Regions from separate parts of the Blastococcus sp. SYSU DS1024 genome, predicted to be linked through region 2. Evidence: riboswitches for the same ligand, from Rfam matches in the RefSeq annotation. Region 2 holds a riboswitch; the other holds the start of a gene.
The links. Region 2 has a riboswitch for thiamine pyrophosphate ahead of ACI79S_RS01680 (purine-cytosine permease family protein). Riboswitches for the same ligand answer to the same signal wherever they lie in the genome.

Region 1 (7,701 bases), 130 kb from region 2:
ACGTCGGCCGCGCGCAGCGGAGCTCGTCCGCCGCGATCCGCCGGGCGATCGAGATCCGCGACGGCCACTGCGTCTTCGCGGGCTGTGACGCCCCGCCGGAGTGGCGCGACGTCCACTCGGCCATCCCCAGGGGCCCGCGGCGAGCTTGCGAGTCGTGGGGAGGGGATGGTCCTTCTGCACACGAGCTGCCACGAGGGCGGGTTCACCATCCGCCGGGATCCGGGCACCGGCCTGTGGCGCACCTACCGGCCGGACGGGACGGAGATCCTCAGCCGCGCCGGCCCCTGACCCACCGGCGGCGGCGCCGCCCGGCTCACACCCCGCGAGGGGCGTACATGATCACCGCGACGCCGACGAGGCAGATCAGCGCGCCTGCGACGTCGTACCGGTCGGGCCGGAAGCCGTCGACGACCATGCCCCAGGCCAGCGAGCCGGCGACGAAGACCCCGCCGTAGGCGGCGAGGATCCGGCCGAAGTTCGCGTCCGGCTGGAGCGTGGCGGCGAACCCGTACAGCCCGAGCGCGATGACGCCGGCGCCGATCCAGGCCCAGCCGCGGTGCTCCCGGACCCCCTGCCACACCAGCCAGGCACCGCCGATCTCGGCGATCGCGGCGAGGGCGAAGAGGACCAGCGACCGGGCGACGGTCACTCGACGGCGGCCAGGAACCGGCGGAGGGTCTCCAGGAAGACCTCCGGCTGCTCGGAGTGCACCCAGTGCCCGGCGTTCTTCACCTTCACCAGGCGGGTGGAAGGGAAGAGCGCGTCCATGTGCGGCCGGTCCTCGGGCAGCACGTAGTGCGAGTTCGCCCCCGCGATCCACAGCACCGGGCCGTCGAAGGTCGCGCCCGGCGGGGGCTCGGGGAAGCCGCGCAGCTCCCCGAGGTCCCGTTCGAGGAGCTCCAGGTTCAGCCGCCAGCGCCAGCCGCCGTCGTCCCCCAGCCCCTCCCGGACCAGGCTCTGCAGCAGGAAACTGCGCACCATCCGGCTGGGGACGGCGGTGCGGAGGGCGGCGTCGGCATCGGCACGGGAGTCCAGCGACGTCAGGTCCACCTCGCGCATCGCGGTGATGAACGCGGCGAACGGCGACGCCTCCTCGTCGGGGTCCTCGGTGCGGCCGCCCTGCAGCGGGTACTCGACCGGGGCGATGTCCACGACCACCAGGGCCCGCAGCAGCTCCGGCCGGCGCAGCGCCAGCTGCATCGCCACCTTGCCGCCCATCGAGTGCCCGACGAGCGTGACCGGCTCGCCGAACGACGCCAGCTCGGCGGCGACCAGCTCGGCCATGTCGACGTAGTCGATGCGGTCGGTCCAGGGGGAGTGACCGTGGTTGGGCAGGTCGAGCAGGGTCACCCGGTGGTCCTCGGCCAGCCCCTTGGCGATGGTCGTCCAGTTCTTGCCCTGGCCGAACAGGCCGTGCACGAAGACGACGCGCGGGCCGGCCTCGCCCAGCGTCCGGGCGGCGAGGGCTTCGTCGGGGTTCACCGTCACCGGGCGATTCCACCAGACCGCCCGGTGACGTGCCCCGCTCAGTCCAGCACCACCTCGGTCTCGCCGGTGTCGCTGTCCAGCGTGATGTACCCGCCCTCGAAGTCGGTCCGGCTGCCCCCCTCGATGTCGTAGACCCCGCTCACCGGGTAACCGAGCTGCCCCATCTCCCAGCCGGTCTCCCCCCACTGGGACCAGATCGGCCCGTACACCTCGTGCGCTCCCGTCGCCGGCGTGAAGTAGATGGAGGCACCGTCGGACCGGGAGAAGTTCTGGTAGCGGCCGACGCCGTCCGGCGAACCGCGCTCCCCGGTGATCGGGTAGCCCAGCGGGCCCATCTCGTAGTTCAGCGACGCGTAGTGCCCGTGGATGGCGCCGTAGATCTCGTGCGCCCCGGTCGTCGGCGTGAAGTAGATCGTCCCCGGCCGGGCGAAGTTCTGGTACCGGCCGACGCCGTCCGGCGTACCGCGCTCCCCGGTCGTCGGGTAGCCCAGCAGGCCGAGCTCGTAGCCGAGCGACGCGTAGTGCCCGTGGATGGCGCCGTAGATTTCGTGCGCCCCGGTCGACGGGCTCCAGTAGATCGTCCCCGGCCGGGCGAAGTTCTGGTAGGCGCCGACCCCGTCCGGGGAGAACTTCTCCCAGTCCACCGGCACCCCGAGCATGCCGCCCTCCTGGCCCAGCGCCCGGTAGTGCGCCTCGATCCCCGACCAGTTCACCGAGACGCCCATGCGCTCCCCGGCCTGCTCCCGCTCGGCGATGACCGGCCACACGTTGGCCTGGCAGCCCTGCAGCGAGATCGACTGCTGCTGCATCACCCAGGCCGTCCGCCCCGGGGTGGGGCAGTCGGTGTGCGGGATGCCGATCCAGTGCCCGACCTCGTGCAGGATCACGTACCGCTGGTAGAGCGCCAGGCTGTGCGGCCAGGCCTCCGTCCCGAACCGCCAGCGCTCGTCGTTGATGTACACGGAGCGCCCCACCCGGCAGCTCCACTGGGCGCTGCAGCCGGGCGCCGCGGCGTCGACCACGGACGGCGAGGCCAGGATCAGGTCGAAGTCGCTGCCCGAGGCCACCTGTTCGAACGCCAGGGTGCCTCCGAGGCTCCAGCCGCGGCGGTCGGTGAGCGCATCGCGCGCCACGGCCGCGAACTGGTCGAGATCGCCGGCCACGCTGCCGCTTGTGGAGACGGTGTAGGTCACCGTCCGCTCCGCGGCGGAGGCGGTGGAGGGGGTCAGCAACACGGCCGCCAGGCCGACGAGGACGGCGAGCAGGAGACGAGCAGCTCTGGTCATCAGTTCCTCCGGCGCGGGCCTGCGGCCCGCGCATCCGGGTCGAGGTCGGGGCCGGCGGACGGCGGGGACCAGTCGTACACCGGCTGCTGTCCTGAACCGGTCTACCGCACCCGGACGGGTCGTGCCCATGACGAGTTCATGACGATCCGGCGGCGGCGCGCTCGGCTCCTGCGCGGCGGCGTCTCTTCCCGCCTCTACCGTGCCGGGAGGTCCACGAGGGGGAGCAGATGCCAGGACGACGCCGGAGCGCGAGCAGCACCCGACGGTCGACGGGGACCACGACGAGGAAGGCGGCGCCACGGAAGCCGGCAGCACGGAAGGCCACGCCGAGGAAGGCCACCCCCGAGCTGCCCACCGCGGGCCCGGGAGAGCGGGTGTGGGTGCTGGCCGTGCCGTTCCGCGCCCCCGCACCGGGAGCTGTCTGGCACCCGGGCTTGCAGGCCCACGTGTGGGTGGGCGCCGCACTGCCGCCCGAGCTCGCGCCGTACGACCCACCGGCCTACAGCCTCGAGCGCTTCCTCGAGGACGAGCTCAACGAGGCTCCCCGCACGCTGCCCGAGGCGCGGCCGCTCACGCCACGGGACCAGCAGTGCGACGGCGCCGACGTGGTGGCGGCCCACGCGGCGGCCGGGGGCAGGGTCTTCCTCCTCGGTGACGACCCCGGCGTCGGCAAGACCGGAACGGCGATCCTGGCGGTCAAGGCGATCGCCGAGCAGCGCGACGTCCGCACCGTGCTGGTCATCGCCGACCGGCCGGCCGCCATCACCATCCCGCACTGGGCGCGCTCGATCGCCGGTTTCGGCGACGGTGGCCTGCGCTGGTGCGTGACCACCTGGGACCGGCTCGGCAAGGTGGCGAAGCTGCGCTTCGACGTCGTCGTCGCCGACGAGGCACACATGGTGCGGCACACGACGACGCAGCGGTGGAAGCACTGGAGGGCCGTCTCCGGCGCCGCACGGGTGAAGGACACCCCGTACGTGCTGGCCGCGACCGCGACGCCGGCCCACACGCCGCTCGAACTCCCCTACCTGGCGCCCGAGTTCGCCGCCCGGCACGGGGAGTCGATCAAGGAGTGGGCCGACCTGCCCAAGGCGCTGGAGCGGCACACGTTCCACGTGGAACGTGGCCGCTACGGCTGGCAGTGGACCGAGGACCCCGACGCCCGCCGCGCCGACCTGGCGCGGCTGCAGTCCTGGCTCGCCGACGCCGACCCACCGGCGACGCTGCACCGCCCCGCTCCGTGGGGACCGGTGTCGGTGACGGGGACGCCGGTGCTGCTGACGCCCGCCGAGCGGGCGCAGTACGAGGCGGAGTGGTCGGAGTTCCGCGCGGAGATGCGGCTGGCCCGGCGCGGCCGGCAGTCCGCGCGCGGCCGCGCGGCCCTGCTGCGGTTCCGGCAGAAGGCCGGGCTGATCCGCGTGCAGGCGACGGTCGACTGGATCAAGGCTCAGGTGGAGGCCGAGCGGCAGGTGGCGGTCTCGGTCGAGTTCGTGGAGACGGCGGCCGATCCGATCCGCGAGGCGCTGCTGGACGCCGGCATCCCGGTGGCCGGCATCTACGGGCGCGACCGCTTCGACGTCGAGGCCGAGCGGCTGCGGTTCCAGCGCGGCGAGGCGGCGGTGTGCGTGTTCACGGTGACCGCGTCGATCAGCCTGCACGCCGGCGAGCTGCTGCCCGGCGGGGCGACGGCGTCGGAGGCGCCACGCGTGGGCCTGTTCCACCAGCCGCGGTTCTCCGGCATCCAGGCCCGGCAGGTCACCGGGCGCACCCACCGCGACGGGCGCACCTCGCCGTGGCGTGTGGCGTTCGCCGCCGACACGGTCGAGGAGCAGGTGGCCCGGGTGATGGTCGAGCGGCTCGCCGTCAGCGGCTCCACGGCCGGGGCGGACACCTCGGCGCTGCAGGAGATCGCCGAACTCCTCGACGCCGACTGGCTGCCCGCCGCCGCCCTCACCGAGGGCTGAACGCACCGCCCGGGCTCAGGCGCCCGGGGTGGCCTGCAGGTCGTCGCGAGGCGTCACCAGGTCGGCCCGGACGGGATGGTCGCCGACGCCGGTCTCGGTCCAGGAGACGTCCACGACCTGCCCCGCGCGAAGGGAGCCGCGGGCGCTGGGATGCAGCGCTCCCACCTCGACCCAGCAGTGGCCGTGGAGGTCCGGCGACTCGACGAGGCCGCCGCCCTCGTCGCCGTCCCACCGGACGACCGTGCCCACGCTCGTTCCGCTCCGCACCATCCGCACAGCGTGGCGGGCGACCGACGAGCGGGCAAGCGACGGCAGGCCCGGCCACGGAGGCCGTGGGCGACCAGCAGGCTCATGCCGGGCAGAGCCAGTCGTCCGATGACGGCGCCACGATCCCCTCCAGCGGCGGGAAGCGGGTGCGGAAGGTGAACACCTCCGGCGTGGGCCCGTGCGCCCGCAGGTGGCGGATCCGCGCCTCGGCGTCGTCGGTGGTGGGCAGCGAGCCGGCCGGGATCCACCACAGCGCGGTCGTCGCCTCGGCGGCGCGGTGGAACCACTCCCGGCGCCGCCGCATGATCTGCACGTGCCGCCCACCGAACACGTAGGCGGCCAGCGACTCGACGTCCCGCCAGACGGTGAGGTTGACGATCACGCCGTGGCTGCCCGCGGCGTCCCAGCCGAACGCCTGCACCGAGGTGGCGTTGCCGTCCTCGGTCTGCAGCCGCCAGACGAAGCCGGGCGCCTGGTCGGCCTCGGCGTTGACCTCGTCGAGTGCAGCCATGAAGTCGGCCAGCACGGGACTGCCGAGCGGGGCGAGCAGCCGGGAGACGTTGACCTGGGCGAGATGGTGGTCCACGGGGCGACCGTAGGGCGCCCGCCCGGCCGCGGACCAGGTCGGCGGTGACGGCAGCCGGTCCGCTGCGCTAGGTTCGAGCCCGTACGTGGCACGGGGTGTCCCCGCCCGGGACTGAGAACACACCCGCCGAACCTGCTCCAGTTCGCACTGGCGAAGGGATGTCACCGGCATGTCCGCTGCTGTGGAAGTCGTCGACCTGCGCGCTGCCCGCACGGCGCTGCGCGAGAACGCACCGCTCGTCCACTGCCTGACCAACACGGTCGTGCAGACGCTCACGGCGAACGCGCTGCTCGCCGTGGGCGCCGCGCCGGCGATGGTCGACGCGCCCCAGGAAGCCGGGGACTTCGCCGCCGTCGCCTCCGCCGTCCTGGTCAACGTGGGCACCGTGCACGCGCGCACCGCCGAGGCGATGCGGCTGGCCGCCGCGTCGGCCCGTGCGGCGGGCACACCGTGGGTGCTCGACCCCGTCGCCGTCGGTGGGCTGGCCTACCGGACGGCGCTGGCAGCCGAACTGCTGGAGCACTCGCCCTCCGTGGTCCGCGGCAACGCCTCGGAGGTCATGGCGCTGGCCGGAGCCGGTGCCGGCGGCCGCGGGGTCGACAGCACCGCCGGGGCCGACGACGCCGCCTCCGCCGCCGCGGGCCTCGCCGGGCGCACCGGGGGTGTGGTGGCCGTCAGCGGCGAGGTGGACCTGATCACCGACGGCACGCGGACCGTCCGGGTGGGCGGCGGCTCACCGCTGCTGACCCGCACCACGGGGGCCGGCTGCGCGCTCGGCGCCCTGGTGGCGGCATACGTCGCCGCGACCGGCGACCCCCTGACCGGTGCGGTCGCCGCGCACGCGCACGTCGCGCTCGCCGCGGAGCGGGCTGCCGCGACCGCCGCGGGCCCCGGCACGTTCGCGCCCGCCTGGCTCGATGCCCTGGACGCGGTCGGCCCGGAGGACCTCGCCGGCGCGGACGTGCGGACCGCCTGATGCGGCCCCCGTTCGACCCGACCCTGTACCTGGTCACCGACACGGCGCTGTGCCGGCCGCGCCCGGTGGCCGACGTGGTGCGCGCGGCGGTGGCCGGCGGCGTCACCGCCGTGCAGGTGCGCGACAAGCACGCCTCCCGCCGGGACCTCCTGGCGCTCACCCGCGCGGTCCAGCACGCGGTGGCCGACCGGCCGGACGTCCCGGTCATCGTGAACGACGCCGTCGACGTCGCCCTGCTGGCCGGAGCCGACGGCGTGCACGTGGGTCAGGCGGACCTGCCGGCCGCGGAGGTGCGCGGGCTGCTGGGCCCCGACCGGTTCCTCGGTTTGTCCGTCGAGAGCGCCGACGACCTCGCCGCGACGCTGCGGCTGCCGCGGGGCACCGTCGACCTGGTGGGGCTGAGCCCGGTCTGGGCGACCCCTACCAAGCCGGAGGCGGGTCCCGGGCTCGGGCTGGAGGCGGTGCGGGAGCTCACGCGCACGGCGCGCGCCGGTGGGTTGCTGGCGGTGGCGATCGGCGGCATCGATGCCACCCGGGCCGCCGCCGTGGCCGCCACGGGGGTGGACGGCGTCTGCGTGGTCTCCGCCCTCTGCGCGGCTCCCGATCCTCAGCAGGCGGCGGTTGCGCTGCGCGCGGCGATGACGCCGGTGGGTGCCCGATGACACCGACCGCGCTCACCGTGGCCGGCAGCGACCCCAGCGGGGGCGCGGGCATCCAGGCCGACCTGAAGACGTTCAGCGCCCTGGGCGCCTACGGCACCGCCGTCCTCACCGCGCTCACCGCCCAGAACACGCAGGGCGTGGCCGGCGTCCACCCGGTGCCGGCGGCGTTCGTGGGCCAGCAGCTGCGCACGCTCCTGGACGACGTCGAGGTGCACGCCACCAAGCTCGGCATGCTGGGCAGCGCCGACGTGGTCGGCGAGGTGGCGGCCGTGCTGGGCGAGCGCCGCCCCGGCCCCGTCGTCTGCGACCCGGTGATGGTCGCGACCAGCGGCCACCGGCTGATCGACGACGACGCGGTGGCCGCCGTCCGCACAGAGCTGCTGCCGGTGGCCGACCTCGTCACGCCCAACGTCCCGGAGGCGGCCGCGTTGCTGGACACCGACCCGGCCGACGACGTCGACGGGATGCACGC
Region 2 (7,701 bases):
GGAGACCGCCTGCGAGGACCGCCGTGTACCTGTCGAAGACCGAGGCCGCCGTCCTGCCGACGACGCTGCGCGCCCCCGCGCACCGCCCCCATCGGGCCGAGCCGGGCCGCCGCCGGCTGTGGTCGATGCTCGGCCCGGCCTTCGTCGCCGCCGTCGCCTACGTCGACCCCGGCAACTTCGCCACCAACTTCTCCGGCGGCGCCGCCTTCGGGTACACGCTGCTGTGGGTCATCGTCGCGGCCAACCTCATGGCGATGCTGATCCAGTCGCTGACCGCGAAGCTCGGGCTGGCCACCGGCCGCGACCTGGCCACGCTGTGCCGCGAGACGCTGCCCAAGCCGCTCACCCGGGGGCTGTGGCTGCAGGCCGAGGCGGTGGCGATCGCCACCGACCTGGCCGAGATCGTCGGCGGCGCCGTGGCGCTGTACCTGCTCTTCGGGGTCCCGCTGCCGATCGGCGGCATCATCACCGCCGTCGTCGCCTTCATCCTGCTGGCAGCGCAGTCCCGCGGGTACCGCCCGTTCGAGCGGGTCATCGCCGGGCTGTTGCTGGTCATCGGCATCGGGTTCGGCTACACCCTCCTCGGCTCCGGCGTCGACCCGGGCGGGCTCGCCGGGGGCATGGTGCCCTCCTTCGACGGCGCCGAGAGCGTGGTGCTGGCCACCGGGATCCTGGGCGCCACGGTGATGCCGCACGTGATCTACGTGCACTCCGCGCTCACCCCCGGCCGCTACGGCGACGCCGTCACCGCCGGCCGGAGCCGGGAGGGGCGGCGCCGGCTGCTGCGGGCGCAGCGGATCGACATCGTCGTCGCCATGGGCCTGGCCGGGCTGGTCAACGCCGCGATGCTCGTCATCGCCGCGCAGCTGTTCACCCGCGACAGCGGGGTCGACAGCCTCGAGGGCGTGCACGCCGGGCTCGGCGACCAGCTCGGCACCGGCGCCGCCCTCGCCTTCGCACTCGCGCTGCTGGCCTCGGGTTTCGCGTCCTCGTCGGTCGGCACGCACGCGGGGCAGGTGGTCATGGCCGGGTTCCTCAAGCGGCACATCCCGGTGCTCACCCGCCGGCTGATCACCCTGGCGCCGGCGCTGGCCGTGCTCGTGCTGGGCGGGGACCCGACGACCGCGCTGGTGTGGTCGCAGGTGGTGCTGTCCTTCGGCATCCCGTTCGCCCTGGTTCCGCTGCTGTGGCTCACCAGCCGCCGCGACCTGATGGGCGGCTGGGTGAACCGCCGGACCACCACCGTGGCCGGCAGCGTCATCGCGGTCCTGATCATCGGCCTCAACGCCCACCTGCTGGTCGGTCTGCTCGGCTGAACCCGCAGGCACCTCCCGCTCGGGCCGCGCACCCGGCCGTACCGGTCAGACGCCGCGCCAGGCGGCGTCGAAGAAACCGATCTCCAGCTGCATCGCCCGCGAGTAGGCGGCCCGCAGCGCCGGGGTGTCGACCGCGACGGTGTCGAGCAGCCGCTCGAGGGCGGCGGCGAGCTCCTCGAAGCCCGGGTCGGCGTAGGTGCGCACCCACTCCTCGTACGGTCCGGACGCCCGGCCGGCCAGCGACTGCCCGAGGTGGGCGTACAGGCGCATGCACGGGGTCATCGCCGCGCAGGTCAGCGCCACGCCGCCCAGCGAGGCCGTGGCCAGCAGGAAGTCGGTGTAGGCCGACGTCGCCGGCACCGGCCGGACGGTGGTCAGGTCGATGCCCCAGCGCTGCGCGTAGGACGCGTGCAGCCCCAGCTCCTCGCGCACCCCGGCCAGCAGGTCGGCGAAGACGTCGAGGCAGGCGCGGTCGGGGCTGTGCGCGACGCCCAGCCCGTAGGCCCGGGCGAACGCCTCCAGGAAGAACGCGTCCTGCGCCACGTACCCGGCGAACCGGTCCCGCGGCAGCGTGCCGTCGGCGATCCCCTGCACGAAGGGGTGCGCCAGCGCCGCGGCGGCGCGGTCGGCCTCGGCGGTCCAGAGCTCGCGGGCCAGGCTCATGCCGTCGCCACCGCCATGTCCCAGAACGCGATCTCCGCCGCGACGACCTCCAGGAACACGCGCTCGTCACCTCCGCCGACGGCGTCCGCCGCCGCCGCGAGGCCCGCCACGTAACCGCCGAACTCCGGCGCCGTCCAGTGCTCGACGAACTCCCGGTAGGCGGGCGCGCCCGGGAGCGCGGCCGACCAGGCGTCGAGGTAGGTGCGCTCGATGGTCCACAGCGCGGTCAGCGCGGCCGGGACGTCGGCGCCGTCGAGCCGCTCGAGCAGCTCCGCGTAGGCGGCCGTGGCCGGGAGCGCCGGCGCGGACAGGTCCAGCCCCCGGGCCGCCGCCCGCTCCTCGAACCAGTCCAGCTCCTCGACCAGGGCCAGGGCTCCGCGGGCGAGCACCTCCTGGGCCGGCCGGGGCGCCCGGGCCAGCAGCCGCGCCTGGAAGCGGAGGAGGTCGGCGACGAACCGCGCGTCCTGCACCAGCCAGGTGTCGAAGGCCGATGGCGCGATCGTCCCGTCCCGCACGGCGGTGAGGAAGGGATGGCGGGTGGCGTCCGCGAACGCGTCGGCATGGCGGACGGGCAGCTCGTCGACCGGCATGGGCGCCGACTGTACGAGACCCCCTAGGGTGGCGGTGTCACGGCCGAGGCCGTGGTGCGGGAGCTCGGATCGACCGGGCTGAGAGGGCGGCTGCCGCGCCGCCGACCGCTGGAACCTGACCGGGTAATGCCGGCGTAGGGAGCGATCATGAACAGTTTCGGAACCGTCGGCGCAGCCACCCGCGGGGAGGATGCGCCCCTCACCCTGTCCGAGCCGCCGCCCCGGACCCTCGGCCTGCGAGAGACCGCCGGCCTCTGGGCCAGCCTGGGCATCAGCCTGCTGCTGCCCGTGGCGGCCACCTTCGTGGTCCTCGCCGACCGGCCGCTGTGGCACACGCTCGGGGCGGTCGTCGTCGGCGCGGTCATCGGCTCGGTGCTGCTGGGGCTGGGCGCCGCCGCCGGCGCCCGCGAGGGCGTGCCGGCGATGGTGCTGCTCCGCGGCCTGCTGGGCCGCCGGACCTCGTTCCTGCCCACCGGCTTCAACCTGGTGCAGTGCGTCGGCTGGGCCGCCTTCGAGATCCTGATCATCTCCGAGGCGGCCGCCCGTGCCCTCGACGCGCCGCGCTGGCCGTTCGCGCTCGCCGCGGGCGCCATCGCCACGCTGATGGCGCTGCGCCCGCTCGGCGTGGTCCGCGTGCTCGCCCGCTACGCCATCTGGGCGGCGGTCATCGCGGTCGCCTACCTCTTCGTCCAGGTCCTGTCCGAGCCGCTGCCGCCGGTGACCGAGGGCGGGGCGACGTCCTTCTGGACGGCGGCCGACATCGTCATCGCCCTGCCGATCTCGTGGTTCCCGCTGGCGGCCGACTACACCCGGCACGTCCGCAGCGGCCGGACCGCGTTCGTGGGGACGGCGTCCGGCTACGGCCTGGCCACCGTGGCCATGTTCAGCCTCGGGGTCATCGCGCTGGCCGCCTACGGCCGCGGCGGGCTGGACGTCATCGACGCGATGCTCGCCGTCCCGCTGGGTCTGGTCGCCGTCCTGGTGCTGCTGGTGGTGGAGGTCGACGAGGCGTTCGCCAACGTGTACTCGACGGCGGTGTCGGCCCAGAACGTGGTGGCGCGGCTCGACCGCCGGGTGCTGGCCGTGGCGGTCGGCGTGGTGGCGACCACCCTCGCCCTGGCCTTCGACCTCGCCGCCTACGAGCCGTTCCTCTTCCTGATCGGCGCGGTGTTCGTCCCGCTCATCGGGGTCTTCGTCGTCGCCTACTTCCTGCTGCCCCGGGGGGCGTGGGACACCTCCGACACCGCGCGCGCCCGCCCGCTGCTCCTCCTCCCCTGGGTGGCCGGCTTCGTGGCCTACCAGCTCACGCTGCCGACCTTCTTCGCCGGTCCGGGCGCCGCCTGGACGACGTGGTGGACCGAGCGCCAGCTCGACGTGGGCATCGACCCGGCCAACGGCTGGTCGGCCTCGCTGGTGAGCCTCGCCGTGGCCGCGTTGCTGACCGTGGCCGTGGCCCTTCCGGGCGCCCTGCGGCACCGCCGGGCGGCAGCGTGACCGCGTCCCTCGGGGGCCTGCACGTCCTCACCGACGCCCGGGTCGGCCGGGCGGCGCTCGATGCGGTGACCGCCGCCGTCGCCGCCGGCGCCCCGGTGGTCCAGGTGCGGTCCAAGGACGCGACCGACCGGGAGCGCTACGACTTCGCCCGCCGGGTGGTGGAGGTCTGCGCGGGCGCGGGGGCGACCTGCCTGGTCAACGACCGCGTCGACCTCGCGCTGGCCGTCGGCGCCCACGGCACGCACCTGGGCGCCGACGACCTGCCGCTGGACGTCGTCCGCCGGCTGGCCGGCCCGGGGCACCTCCTGGGCGGCACGGCCCGCGACCCGGAGCGCGCCCGCCTCCTGGTGGCCCAGGGCGCCGACTACCTCGGCGTCGGGCCCGCCCATGCGACCACGACCAAGACCGGGCTGCCCGAGGCGCTCGGCCCGGCGGGCGTGCGGGCGGTGGCCGAGGCGGTCGAGGTCCCCGTGATCGCCATCGGCGGGGTGACCGCCGAGCGGATCCCGGACCTGCTCGCCGCCGGCGCCGCCGGGGTGGCCGTCGTGGGCGCCGTCTCGGCCGCGGCCGACCCCGGCGCCGCCACCCGGGAACTGCTGCGGGCCCTGGCGGGCGGGCCGTGACCGTCGTCGTCGTCGGTGGTGGGCTGATCGGGCTGTCGGTGGCGTGGCGGGCGGCCCAGCGGGGCCTGCCGGTCACCGTGGTGGACGACGCGCCCGGAGGCGGTGCGTCGCAGGCCGCGGCCGGCATGCTCGCACCGGTCACCGAGGCCGCCTACGGCGAGGAGTCGCTGCTCCGGCTGTGCCTCGCGTCGCTGGAGCGCTATCCCGCCTTCGTCGCGGAGGTGGAGCGGGCCGGTGGCGTGCCGGTGGGGCTGCGCACCCAGGGCACCGTCGTCGTCGGTTTCGACGAGGACGACATGCGCGCGCTGGACGCCCTGCTGGACTTCCAGCGCGAGCTCGGGCTGGACGTCGAGCGGCTGACCGCGCGGGCCGCCCGGCGCCGCGAGCCCTCCCTGTCGCCGCGGGTCCGGGGCGCCCTGCACGTGCCGGGTGACCACTCGGTGGACGGCCGGGCCCTGCACGCCGGGCTGCTGGCCGCCGCCGCGGCGGCCGGCGTCCGGCTGGTGTCCTCCCGGGTGGCGGAGGTGCGGGTCGTGGACGGCCGGGCGGCCGGGGTGCGGCTGGCCGACGGCACGGAGCTGGCCGCCGACGCCGTCGTGGTGGCCCTCGGCGCGCGCAGCGGCGCGCTCACCGGGGTTCCCCCGCTGCCCGTCCGGCCGGTCAAGGGGCAGATCCTCCGCATGCGGGGGGCCGCCGGCCTGCTGGAGGGGACCGTGCGGGCGCTGGTGCGCGGGCGGCAGGTGTACCTGGTGCCGTACGACGACGGCGTGACCGGGGACGGGCTGATCGTCGGCGCCACCGTCGAGGACCGGGGCTTCGACGCCGCGGTCACCGCCGGCGGCGTGCACGACCTGCTGCACGACGCGCTCGAGGTGGTCCCCGGCGTCTCCGAGCTGGAGCTGGTCGAGACCATCGCCCGGTGGCGGCCCGCGACGGCGGACAACGGGCCGTTGCTGGGACCATCGGGGGTGCCGGGCGTGGTCCTGGCGACCGGGCACTACCGCAACGGCGTCCTCCTGGCGCCGGTGACCGGCGAGGTGGTCGCCGAGCACCTCGCGACCGGCGAGCTGCCCGATCTCGCCGCCCCCTTCACCGCAGACAGGTTCGGAAGGTGATCCGCATGCAGGTGACCGTCAACGGCGTGCCCACCGACGTGGACGACGACTGCACCGTCGCCGCGCTCGTCGAAGCCCGCACCAACGGGCACGGCAGGGTCGCCGTCGCGCGCAACGGCGACGTCGTCCCCCGGAGCGGCTGGGAGTCGACGCGGCTCTCCGCCGGGGACAGCCTGGAAGTCCTCGCCCCCACCGCAGGAGGTTGACCCGATGACCGTGCACGAGGTGGTCCCCGCCCTGGAGCGGGAGGAGCAGGCCGATCCGTTCCTCCTCGGCGGGGAGACGTTCACGTCCCGGCTGCTGCTGGGCACCGGCGGCGCCCCCAGTCTCGAGTCGCTGGAGCGGGCCGTCGTGGCCTCCGGCACCGAACTGGTGACGGTGGCGCTGCGCCGGGTGGAGGCCTCCAGCAGCGCGGCGATGCTCGAGGTGCTGGACCGGTGCGGGGTGCGCCTGCTGCCCAACACGGCCGGGTGCAGGACCGCTCGGGAAGCGGTTCTGACCGCCCGGCTGGCCCGCGAGGCGTTCGACACCTCCTGGGTGAAGCTGGAGGTCATCGGCGACGAGCACACGCTCCTGCCCGACCCGATCGAGCTGTTCGAGGCGGCCGAGGAGCTCGTCGCCGACGGGTTCACCGTGCTGGCGTACACCACGGACGACCCGATCCTCGGGCGCCGGCTGGCCGACATCGGGTGCGCGGCGGTCATGCCGCTGGGGTCGCCGATCGGCAGCGGCCTGGGCATCCGCAACCCGCACAACATCGCGCTCCTCCGCGAGGCGGTCGACGTCCCGGTGGTGCTCGACGCGGGCATCGGGACGGCGTCGGACGCGACGCTCGCGATGGAGCTGGGCTGCGACGCCGTCCTGCTCGCCTCCGCCGTCACCCGCGCCCGGGAACCCGAGCGCATGGCCCTGGCGATGCGCCACGGGGTAGAGGCCGGCCGGCTCGCCCGGGGAGCCGGGCGCATCCCCCGGCGCTGGCACGCCGAGGCCTCCACGCCGATGCAGGGGCTGCCCGAGCTGTGATGCCGCCGCGGCTGCTCGTGCTCACCGACCGGACGCAGTGCGACCGGCCGCTGGTGGACGTGGTCGCGGCGGCCGTCGAGGCCGGAGCGCGCGCGGTCGTGCTCCGCGAGAAGGACCTGCCGGCTCCCGAGCGCGACCGGCTGGCCGCCGAGCTGGCGCCCGTGCTCGGCTCGGTGGGTGGGCTCCTGCTGCGCGCCGGCGCCGTCGGCGCGACGGGAGGGATCCACCTCGCGGCGGACGAGCCGTTTCCTGCCGACCGCCCGCGGATCGTCGGCCGGTCGTGCCACTCCACCGCCGAGGTGGCGGCCGCTCGCGCCGAGGGCTGCGACTACGTCACCGTCTCGCCGGTCTTCCCGACGGCCTCGAAACCCGGCTACGGCCCGGCCCTGGGGGTCGAGGGCCTGCGCGCGTTCCTCGTCCCCGGGGCACCGCCGGTCCTCGCCCTGGGCGGCGTGCTCCCCGCGCACGTGCCCTCGCTCCTGGCAGCAGGGGCGCACGGGGTCGCCGTGATGGGCCCGCTGATGCGCGACCCGGGGCGCGCGGCCGCGTACCTCGAGGCGATGCCCCCGGTCAGCCGCCCGGGACCCGGCTAGTCCGGCGGCACGACTGAACACACCCGTTCACAGCAGGGGCGTGCTGCCCGCCGTGCTCGCCGTCGCCGCCGGCGTCCGGTCCGGATACTGGTCGCCGGTGCTCGTCGCCTGGCAGTGTGATCCACACGACATCAGGTTTGACACCCCGGGCAGCGGCTCATAGGTGACGGTTAGGCCAGCACGCGGCAGCAGCAGGCCTCGACGGAGGAGAGCACAGGCGTGACAGGGCAGGCGGCCGGCACGATCTGGCCGTCGGCGTACCCGCCTGCGGCCGAGCCCGTCCT

Region 1: it holds a riboswitch for thiamine pyrophosphate, as region 2 does, so the genes downstream of both, thiM (hydroxyethylthiazole kinase) here and ACI79S_RS01680 (purine-cytosine permease family protein) in region 2, are expected to answer to the same signal.

The regions. Positions count from the first base shown of each region.
Region 1 covers NZ_JBJHAA010000001.1:209,744-217,444, forward strand. The annotation lists partial or broken gene ACI79S_RS01020 (DUF222 domain-containing protein) at 1-50, shown strand, start outside; gene ACI79S_RS01025 (YnfA family protein) at 314-649, opposite strand; gene ACI79S_RS01030 (alpha/beta fold hydrolase) at 646-1,488, opposite strand; gene ACI79S_RS01035 (DUF3152 domain-containing protein) at 1,527-2,774, opposite strand; gene ACI79S_RS01040 (helicase) at 3,149-4,738, shown strand; gene ACI79S_RS01045 (hypothetical protein) at 4,754-5,008, opposite strand; gene ACI79S_RS01050 (DUF3291 domain-containing protein) at 5,088-5,591, opposite strand; TPP riboswitch at 5,673-5,767, shown strand; gene thiM (hydroxyethylthiazole kinase) at 5,761-6,567, shown strand; gene thiE (thiamine phosphate synthase) at 6,567-7,229, shown strand; gene thiD (bifunctional hydroxymethylpyrimidine kinase/phosphomethylpyrimidine kinase) at 7,226-7,701, shown strand, end outside.
Region 2 covers NZ_JBJHAA010000001.1:342,771-350,471, reverse strand. The annotation lists gene ACI79S_RS01695 (Nramp family divalent metal transporter) at 24-1,316, shown strand; gene ACI79S_RS01690 (TenA family protein) at 1,362-1,979, opposite strand; gene ACI79S_RS01685 (thiaminase II/PqqC family protein) at 1,976-2,569, opposite strand; TPP riboswitch at 2,616-2,727, shown strand; gene ACI79S_RS01680 (purine-cytosine permease family protein) at 2,717-4,063, shown strand; gene thiE (thiamine phosphate synthase) at 4,060-4,686, shown strand; gene thiO (glycine oxidase ThiO) at 4,683-5,801, shown strand; gene thiS (sulfur carrier protein ThiS) at 5,807-6,007, shown strand; gene ACI79S_RS01660 (thiazole synthase) at 6,012-6,824, shown strand; gene ACI79S_RS01655 (thiamine phosphate synthase) at 6,824-7,417, shown strand; gene ACI79S_RS01650 (ATP-binding protein) at 7,637-7,701, shown strand, end outside.